Regions from separate parts of the Aurantimonas litoralis genome, predicted to be linked through region 2. Evidence: predicted binding sites of a transcription regulator. Region 2 holds the regulator's gene; each other region holds the start of a gene.
The links. Region 2 encodes LexA, which represses DNA repair genes until DNA is damaged. Its sites were predicted from a motif close to TGTTCNNNNTGTGTTCNG; they were not measured.
Positions count from the first base shown of each region.

Region 1: recA (recombinase RecA) is a predicted target of LexA. The motif match lies at 1,774-1,791, and genes of this name have one in related genera.
Region 3: ruvC (crossover junction endodeoxyribonuclease RuvC) is a predicted target of LexA. The motif match lies at 1,361-1,378, and genes of this name have one in related genera.

Region 1 covers NZ_JAPFBM010000004.1:386,269-389,542, reverse strand. Annotated here, with positions in the region: gene alaS (alanine--tRNA ligase) at 1-460, opposite strand, end outside; gene recA (recombinase RecA) at 638-1,711, opposite strand; gene N7I30_RS11655 (PfkB family carbohydrate kinase) at 1,891-2,838, shown strand; gene N7I30_RS11650 (pseudouridine-5'-phosphate glycosidase) at 2,835-3,274, shown strand, end outside.
Region 2 covers NZ_JAPFBM010000007.1:52,891-56,164, forward strand. Annotated here, with positions in the region: gene N7I30_RS14830 (ComEC/Rec2 family competence protein) at 1-1,210, shown strand, start outside; gene lexA (transcriptional repressor LexA) at 1,305-2,024, opposite strand; gene N7I30_RS14840 (molybdopterin molybdotransferase MoeA) at 2,068-3,274, opposite strand, start outside.
Region 3 covers NZ_JAPFBM010000004.1:120,715-123,988, forward strand. Annotated here, with positions in the region: gene N7I30_RS10385 (SAM-dependent methyltransferase) at 1-528, shown strand, start outside; gene N7I30_RS10390 (PRC-barrel domain-containing protein) at 704-1,195, shown strand; gene ruvC (crossover junction endodeoxyribonuclease RuvC) at 1,431-1,949, shown strand; gene ruvA (Holliday junction branch migration protein RuvA) at 2,101-2,721, shown strand; gene ruvB (Holliday junction branch migration DNA helicase RuvB) at 2,873-3,274, shown strand, end outside.

The DNA.
Region 1 (3,274 bases), on a different contig from region 2:
TGCGGATGATGCGGTCGTCGGACAGGCCGGCGATCTTGCGCCACAAAGCCGCCGCTTCCTCGTCCTCGGAATAGACCGTGACCAGGAGCCGGTCGGCCGGCAGCGCGAATTCCTTGGTGATCAGGTTCCAGGCGAGTTCGATCGCCCGGTCCTTGAAATAGTCGCCGAAGGAGAAATTCCCCAGCATCTCGAAGAAGGTGTGGTGCCGGGCGGTGTAGCCGACATTGTCGAGATCGTTGTGCTTGCCGCCGGCGCGCACGCATTTCTGCGAGGTCGCCGCGCGCTGATAGGGCCGCGTCTCGACGCCGGTGAAGACGTTCTTGAACTGCACCATGCCCGCATTGGTGAACATCAATGTCGGGTCGTTGCGCGGCACGAGCGGCGACGAGGCCACCCGCTCGTGATCGTTCTTCGCGAAATAGTCGAGGAACGCGGACCGGATTTCGTTGACGCCACTCATGAATGCGACCTTCGGAATACCTGCGGGGAAGAGCCCGTCGCCGCGGCGCGCACGCCGTCAGCCTCGGGCAAAGGCGCGTTGTACAGAGGCCCGCTCCGCCTGTCCATCAGCCCCCCCAACGCGAAACGACCCACCCGGATGGGCAGGCCGTCGCGCATGTCGTGCTGCCGTTGCCGATCAGGCGTCGGAATCGTCGCCCGGGCCGGTGTCGTCCAGAAGCTGCTCGGCGAGAAGCCCGGCATTCTGGCGGATCAGCGTCTCGATCTCGTCGGCGACGGCCGGATTGTCGCGCAGGAACGACTTGGCGTTCTCGCGTCCCTGCCCCAGCCGCTGGCTGTTGTAGGAGAACCACGCGCCCGACTTCTCGACGATGCCGGACTTCACGCCCAGATCGACCAGCTCGCCGGTCTTGGAGACGCCCTCGCCATACATGATGTCGAACTCGACCTGCTTGAACGGCGGCGCCAGCTTGTTCTTGACCACCTTGACCTTGGTCTGGTTGCCGGTGACCTCGTCGCGGTCCTTGATCGCGCCGATGCGGCGGATGTCGAGGCGAACCGAGGCGTAGAACTTCAGCGCGTTGCCGCCCGTCGTCGTCTCGGGCGAACCGAACATGACGCCGATCTTCATGCGGATCTGGTTGATGAAGATGACCATGCACTTGGAGCGCGAGATCGAACCGGTGAGCTTGCGCAGCGCCTGGCTCATCAGCCGGGCCTGCATGCCGGGCAGCGAATCGCCCATCTCGCCCTCGATCTCGGCGCGCGGCGTCAGCGCGGCGACCGAATCGACCACCAGCACGTCGATCGCGCCCGAGCGCACCAGCGTGTCGGTGATCTCCAGCGCCTGCTCGCCGGTGTCCGGCTGCGAGATCAGGAGGTTCTCCAGATCGACGCCCAGCTTGCGGGCATAGACCGGGTCGAGCGCGTGCTCGGCATCCACGAAGGCGCAGACGCCGCCCTTCTTCTGGGCTTCGGCAATGGTGTGCAGTGCCAGCGTCGTCTTGCCCGAGCTTTCCGGACCATAGACCTCGACGACGCGGCCCTTCGGCAGGCCGCCAATGCCGAGCGCGATGTCGAGGCCCAGCGAGCCGGTGGAAACGGTCTCGATCTCGACGATCTTTTCGTTCTCGCCGAGCCGCATGATAGAGCCCTTGCCGAAGGCTCTCTCGATCTGCGACAGCGCGGCGTCGAGCGCCTTGTTCTTGTCCAACGAATTATCCTCGACAAGCCTGAGTGAATTCTGTGCCATGAGAGACGAGACCTTATTCCACGCGTTGGACGGGGGTGCAATGACGAGCCGCACCATCACCATGTACTCTTTTTGTTCCAGTTCCGCAAGCCCGCGATCCCGGTTTGTTCCGTTTTCGCGCGCTGCCGCGAATCGCTTCCCGGCGATGAATTTCTGAAGTTTTGATGAAGAGCCCGCCCATGACCGCCCCCCTGATCTATGTCGCCGGCGCGGCCCATATCGACCGGCGCGCGATCTCGGACGCGCCCTTCATCCCGCATGCCTCCAATCCCGGACGGCTGGTGGATTGTCCCGGCGGCGCGGCGTTCAACGCGGTTCAGGCCATGGTCCAGGCCGGGGCGACGATAAGCCTGCACAGCGCCCGCGGCGGCGACCCGGACGGGCGCCGCGTCACCGACGCGATCCGCGCCCTCGGCGTCACCGACCTGTCGGTCACCTGGCTCGACCGCATGACGCCCACCTACACCGCCGTGCTCGACGACAAGGGCGAACTCGTCGCCGGCATCGCCGACATGGCGCTCTACGACCTCCTGGTGCCGCGGCTGTTCACCAAGAGCGCCGTGCGCGCGGCGATCGGCAGGGCCAACGGCGTCCTCGTCGACGCCAACCTGCCGTCCGGCGCGATCGCGACGATCACCCGGGAGGCGGCGGGCAAGCCGGTCGGCGCGATCGGCGTCTCGCCGGCCAAGATCGGCCGCCTGCAGGAATCGCTCGGCAATATCTCGGCGCTGTTCCTCTCCTATGCCGAGGCCGCCAGCCTCGTCGAGGCGACGACGGGCACCAGCCCGCAGCTCATCGCCGAACTGCTCGGCGAGCTCGGCGTCCACCGTGCCGTGGTGACCGACGGGCCGCGCGAGGTGATGATCATCGACGGCGAGACCGTTTTGCTGCAGCAGCCGCCCACCGTCGTTCCGAAGGACATCACCGGCGCCGGTGACAATCTGGCCGGCACCGCCTTTGCGGCTTTGTGCGCCGGCACGCCCTGGCTCGACGCCGTGCGCGCCGGCATCGTCGCCGCCTCGTTGCGGATTTCGTCCGATCCGTTATCCCCGGACGCATTGTCGCGGAGGATCGCCGAGGGCGTCGCCGCGCTGCATGACCCCCGCGCACCGGAGCCTGCGTCTTGACCACTGCCCTGCCCTATACGGCCTCTGCGGATGTCGCCGCCGCGCTTGCTTCGAACGCGCCGATCGTCGCGCTGGAATCGACCATCATCACCCATGGCATGCCCTATCCGCGCAATCTCGCCATGGCCGAGCGGGTCGAGGCGATCGTCCGCGAGGAAGGCGCCGTGCCGGCGACCATCGCCGTCCTCGACGGACGCCTGCGGATCGGGCTCGAGCCCGCCGAGCTCACGGCCCTCGCGACCGCGAAAGACGTTCTGAAGGTGTCGCGCGCCGACCTCGCCTATGCCCTGGCCACCGGCCGCACCGGCGCGACCACGGTCGCCGCCACGATGATCGCCAGTGCGCTCGCCGGCATCGGCGTCTTCGCCACGGGCGGCATCGGCGGCGTCCATCGCGGCGCCGAGACGAGCTTCGACATCTCCGCCGATCTCGAAGA
Region 2 (3,274 bases):
CCCCGCCTTGACGCTTCGCAACGTCGCGATCGCCGCCATCGTCGTCATCCTCGTCGCGCCGCATGCCGTGATGACCGCCAGCTTCCAGATGAGCTTCGCGGCGACCGTGGCACTGATCGGCGGCTATGCTTCCCTCTCGCAATGGCGCGCGGGGCGCGAACGCGGCCGCGAGACGCATAGGGGCGTCGGCGGCAAGATCCTCGTCGCGCTCTCCGCGATCATGGTCACGTCGCTTCTCGCGGGATCGGCGACCGCGCCTTATGCCGCCTATCATTTCCACCGGATGGCGGCCTTCGGCTTCGTCGCCAATCTCCTGACCATGCCGCTGTTCACGCTGTGGATCATGCCGCTGGCGCTGGTGGGAACGCTGCTGATTCCGTTCGGGCTCGATTCCTGGCCATTCCAGGCGATGGGAGCCGGCCTCTGGCTCGTCCTCGAGATCGCGCGCAATGTCTATGCCTGGCTGCCCGACCAGGCGATCGGACGCGTGACCGCCTTGGGGCTTCTGCTGCTGACGGCGGCAATCCTCACCGCATCCTGTCTCGCAAGCCGGTTGCGCTGGCTTGGCCTCCCGCTGGCACTGGCCGGATTCATTGCTGCGCCCGACAGGACAGCCCCGCCCGAGCTCCTGATCTTTGAGGACGGCAAGGAGGTCGCGACCCTCGCGGCGGACGGCCAGCTTGCCTTCCTGCGCGCAAGGCCCAGCGGCTTCATCGCGGAACAATGGGAGCGGGCCTTCGAGGCACGGGCGCCGCGGGGCGAGGACACCGAGCGAATCCGTGCGACGCTTCCCGCGGAGTGCGCGGCCAAATATTGCCGCTTCACCACGCGCGGCGGCCTGCGTGTGGTCTGGACGGAGGATTATGCCCGCACGGGCAATGCCTGCGACGAGGCGGATGTCGCCATCGTCTCGCGGGCGATCCGGCTTGCCGAATGCCGGTCCGGCGCCGTCCTGGTGACGCTGCGCACGCTGCGACGCACGGGCTCGCTGGCGATCGGCCGGGAGGCGGCGACGGGCCGGCCCCGCATCGTGCAGGCGATCAGCGATCCGCCCGAACGCTGGAACGTCCACCGGCTTGCGCCCTGGCCGGAATATTGGCGCAAGCCCGCCGCGCCGGACTCGCCGGTGACTGTCACGCAGCCGGCGTCGGCGACCGTCAGCAATAGAGGCCCGGCCGGTTCAGGCCGAACCGCGACGGCTGCGCCCTGAACGAGGACGGGCCGGTTTCGGGCCTCAACTCTTCGGGCGCGAGTCGCGAGGGCTTATCATCCGTTCTGCGCCGACCGTGTCCCGTTCGAAGCGGTCAGTAGCGGCGGATCAGGCCGATCAGCTTGCCCTGGACCTTGACCCGGTCCGAGCCAAAGATCCGGGTTTCATAGGCCGGATTTGCCGCCTCCAGCGCAATCGTGTCGCCGCGACGGCGGAAACGCTTGAGCGTCGCTTCCTCGTCGTCGACGAGGGCGACGACGATCTCGCCCGGAGTCGCCGTGTCGCCCCGGCGGATGACCACCGTGTCGCCGTCGAGAATGCCGGCCTCGATCATCGAATCGCCCTTCACTTCGAGGGCGTAATGTTCGCCGCTGCCCAGCATGTCCGGCGGAACGACGATGGAATGGGTGTTGTGCTGGATGGCCGAGATCGGCACGCCGGCGGCGATGCGTCCCATGACCGGGATGGCCGTCGAGGCAGACGCCTTGGCCGGCGCCGGCTGCACCGCGGGTGCGGGCCGGGCCGTGTCGCGGCTGCCTTCGATGACGCTCGGCTTGAATCCGGTGCGCCCGACGGGGGCCGGGCGGTTGCCCTGAATCGACTCGGGCAGTTTCAGGATTTCCAGCGCACGGGCCCGGTTGGGCAGGCGGCGGATGAAGCCCCGTTCCTCGAGCGCGGTGATCAGGCGGTGAATGCCGGACTTGGACCGCAGGTCCAGCGCGTCCTTCATTTCATCGAAGGACGGGGGCACACCAGTCTCGCGCACCCGATCGTTCACGAAGACCAGAAGATCGTGCTGCTTGCGCGTCAGCATCCGGGCGACTCCTCAAAACAAAACCTGAACAAAGCTATCTGTTCTAGTTGTGTTCCGCAAGTGGCTCCAGCGCCGTCAGGGGGACGTAATCGCAGGGATCGCCTGCTTCGGCCGGTGCGGCGCGGACCGGCCGGACGAGCAGCGCATCGGCCGCGGCATAGATCGACAGCAGCGAGGAATCCTGCCGCGACAACGGCACGATGCGGGGCGGGCCGGCGCCGTCCGGTTCGATCCGGGCGCGCACGAAATCCGTGCGGTCGCCATTGTCCGGCATCGGCGCGGCGAGAACGCCCCGGCGGTAGAGCGGACGCGCGGGCCGGCCCGCGAGGCGCCGGACCAGCGGCGCCAGGAACAGGGTCGCGGCGACCATGGAGGACGCGGGGTTGCCGGGCAGGCCGACGACCCGCATGTCGCCCAGCCTGCCGGCCATCAGCGGCTTGCCGGGGCGCATCGCCACCTTCCAGAAGTCGAGGGAGACGCCATGGGCGGCGAACACCTTGCCGACGAGATCGTGGTCGCCGACCGATGCGCCGCCGATGGTGACGAAGATGTCGGCGCCGTCCGCGATCGCCTGCGTCAGCTGGGCATCGATGGCCGCTTCCCGGTCGGGCGCGATGCCGCAATTCAGTGGCAGGCCGCCGGCCTCGCGCACCAGTGCGGCGACGCCGAAGGTGTTGGAGGCGACGATCTGCGACGGGCCGATGGTCTCGCCGGGCAGGACGAGTTCGTCGCCGGTCGCCAGGATCGCAACACGGGGACGGCTGCGTACCGGGATCGCCGGATGGCCGCCGCTGGCGGCCAGCGCGATGGCGCCCGGGGTCAGCACCGTGCCGGCGGTCAGAAGCGGCGTGCCGGCTGCGAAGTCGATTCCCGCTGGGCGGATGTGCTGGCCGACGACGACCGGCGCCGTCGCCGTGACGGTGCCGTCCCGCCGGTCGGCGTTCTCCTGGATCAGGATGGCGTCTGCGCCGGCCGGGACCGGCGCTCCGGTGGAGATGCGGATGGTCTCGCCTGGCTGCAGCGTGCCGTCATAGGCATGGCCGGCGGCCGATTCGCCGACGAGCCGCAGGGAGGGGAAGGGCGCTTTGTCGCCAAGGTCGGCGGCGCGGACCGCGTAGCCGTCCATGGCGGAGGCGTCGAAGGCCGGCTGGGTGCGCAGCGAGGCAAGGTCCGCCGCCAGAATGCGGCCCGACGCGTCGCGCAGAGGGAGCGTCTCGGTGCGGACGAGGGGGCGGGCGTCCTCAACGAGG
Region 3 (3,274 bases), on a different contig from region 2:
GGCGACTATCTCGACCGGCAGCGCGGGCGGGTCTTCGTCACGCTGGTCAATACCGAGCCCCAGGTGGTGGCGCGGCCCGACCAGTTCCGTGCCGTGCGCGAAAGCGCCAGCGACCTGACGCTCTTCGACGACCAGGGCTTCGATCTCGCCCATTCCAACTCGGTGATCGAGCATGTCGGCTCGCGGGCCAACATGCGGGACTTCGCCCTCAATATGCGCCGGCTGGCGCCGCGCTATTACTGCCAGACGCCGAATTACTGGTTTCCGTACGAGCCGCATTTCCGAACCGCCGGCTTCCAGTATCTGCCCAAGGCGGTGCGCATCGCCATGCTGCAGCGCTTCGCGCTCGGCTTCTTCGACCGCATCGACGATGTCGAGGACGCACGCAACGTGGTGCGCGACCACGATCTGATCGGCCGGCGGCAGATGGCGGCGTTCTTCCCGGATGGCGATATCTCCTACGAGACCGTCCTCGGCTTGCGCAAATCGGTGATCGCGACCCGGGACGCGGGCGCACGGGACGCCTAGCTCCCGGTTCGCCGTCCGCTATCCGGTGGTGAAGTAGAGCGCACGGGCTGAGCGAGTTTCAAAAGCAACCGGCACCCGTATGGATGGGCTGCGTCAGACTGTGTCGCGCGTTCTGGAACAATGGCGAACCCTCTCCGTTGGTTTGATGAATTCCAACGCCAGAGAGGAGGCTCATATGAAGTATATTGCAGCCACTGCGACCGCCATCATCTTCGCCGCGACGCCCGCTATCGCGCAGGACACTGCTGCCACACCGGCCACGACGCCGATGGCCTCGGAAGATACTGCAGCGACCGACTGGGCGCAGCTGATCCGGACCCGCGACATCGTGGGTGGCGCCGTCTACACGACCAACGAAGCCTATAACGAGGGCTCCTGGGGCGACCGGGACGACTACGCCTGGGGCCGTTCGGGCTATGAAGCGGTCGGCAGCGACTGGAACCAGATCGGCGAGATCGAGGACGTGGTCCTTGATCGGTCGGGCAACCTTGCCGGCGTCGTCGCCGAAGTGGGCGGCTTCCTCGACATCGCCGACAAGCACGTCATGCTGCGGGTTGGCGACGTGGATCTCGTACCGGTCGACGACCAGTCCTACGCGTTCATCACGCGGTTCTCCGAGGAAGAGCTCGAAGGCCGTCCGGGCGTCGACGAAGCCTGGTGGAACTGAGGCGCCTCGTCTGACCGGTGACGCTTGAGCCGGAGCTGATCCGGTGCAATTCGAAGGCCCGTCGCGGGAAACCGCGGCGGGCCTCGTTCTTGGGCGCCCAGTTTCGCGGGGAATCGCTGCCTCGCGCCATGAGCCTGTGCGGTCTCCCTGTGGTCAAGCCTGTTTCGTTTTTGGTTTGTTCACTTTTCGTCTTCTCAATAGCACCTGATTCGGCTAGTCGGAGAGGGTTAACGAAGTGTTGCAGGAGCGGACCATTCGCATCATCGGCATCGATCCCGGCCTGCGCCGGACCGGCTGGGGCATCGTCGAGACGCTCGGCAATTCGCTGCGCTTCGTGGCCAGCGGCACGGTGATGTCGGACGGCAAGATGGATCTCGCCTCGCGGCTGCGCACGCTCTACGAGGGGCTGACCGAGGTGATCCACGCGCAGCAGCCCGACGAGGCGGCGGTGGAGCAGACCTTCGTCAACAAGGACGCCGTCGCCACGCTGAAGCTCGGGCAGGCCCGCGGCATCGCCATGGTGGTGCCGTCGCTGGCCGGGCTGCCGGTCGCCGAATATGCGCCCAACGCCGTGAAGAAGGCGGTGATCGGCGTCGGCCATGGCGAGAAGAAGCAGATCCACATGATGGTGAAGGTGCTGATGCCCAAGGCGACCTTCGACACGGACGACGCCGCCGATGCGCTGGCGATCGCCATCTGCCACAGCCATCACCGCCAGTCGGCCCAGTCGCGGGCGCTGCTGGCGGGCCTGTGAGGGTGCGCGCAGATCCGTCTGCCTGTCGCGGCCCGCGCACGGCGCTGCCAGCCGGGACTGTCGGCGATGATGCGCCGATCGTGGTAAGCGACGGCGCGGGCATGCCTTGCCGCAGACCCACCTTCGATTCCCACCGCCTGGAGACGCATTCGTGATCGGCAAACTGAAGGGCACCGTCGACGAGATCGGCGAGGACCACGTCGTCGTTGACGTCCACGGCGTCGGCTATGTCGCCTTTTGCGGCGCGCGCACCCTGGCGGCGCTGCCGGGCGAGGGCGAGGCGGTGGTGCTGTTCATCGACACCTATGTGCGCGAGGACATGCTGCGGCTCTACGGCTTCGCGACACGGGCCGAGCAGGACTGGTTCCGGCTCCTGCAGATGGTGCAGGGCGTCGGCGCCCGGGTGGCGCTGGCGGTGATCGGCACCCTGTCGGCCGGTGACCTCGCCAATGCGGTGGCGCTGCAGGACAAGGCGATGGTGGCCCGCGCGCCCGGCGTCGGACCGAAGGTCGCCGCGCGGATCGTTGCCGAGCTGAAGGACAAGGCGCCGGCCTTCTCGGGCGCCGGCAGCGACGAGAGCCTGGGGCTGAAGCGCGACATCGGCGGCGGCACCGCCGCCGCGCCGGTGGCCGATGCGGTCTCGGCGCTGGTCAATCTCGGCTATCCGCGCGACCAGGCGGCCGAGGCCGTGGCGAAGGCGCTGAAGGATGCCGGCGAGGCGCCGGACAGCGCGAAGCTGATCCGGCTGGGGCTGAAGGCGCTGAGCCGCTGAGGGGGCGAAGGGTGCAGCCGGGGCTCCGGACGGATTGCCGGCCGGCCGGTTTTGACATGACGGCGCCGAACGGCCATTGCGGAACCTGCCCGCGACCGGCCGCGCCTCTGGTCTTGCAGGCAGATTGTCCCATCGCGACGGAACGGCCCTTATGAGCGACGCCCGCCTGATCACTCCCGAGAAGCACGGCGAGGACATCGACGCGACCCTACGGCCGCAGCGGCTGGACGATTTCGTCGGCCAGGCGGCGGCGCGGGCTAATCTGAAGATCTTCATCGAGGCGGCGAAGAATCGCGGCGAGGCGCTGGATCACGTGCTGTTCGTCGGCCCGCCGGGGCTCGGCAAGACGACGCTGGCGCAGATCATGGCCAAGGAGCTGGGGGTCAATTTCCGCTCGACCTCCGGCCCGGTGATCGCCAAGGCCGGCGATCTGGCGGCGCTGCTGACCAATCTGGAAGAGCGCGACGTCCTCTTCATCGACGAGATCCACCGGCTGAGCCCGGCGGTGGAGGAAATCCTCTATCCGGCGATGGAGGATTTCCAGCTCGACCTG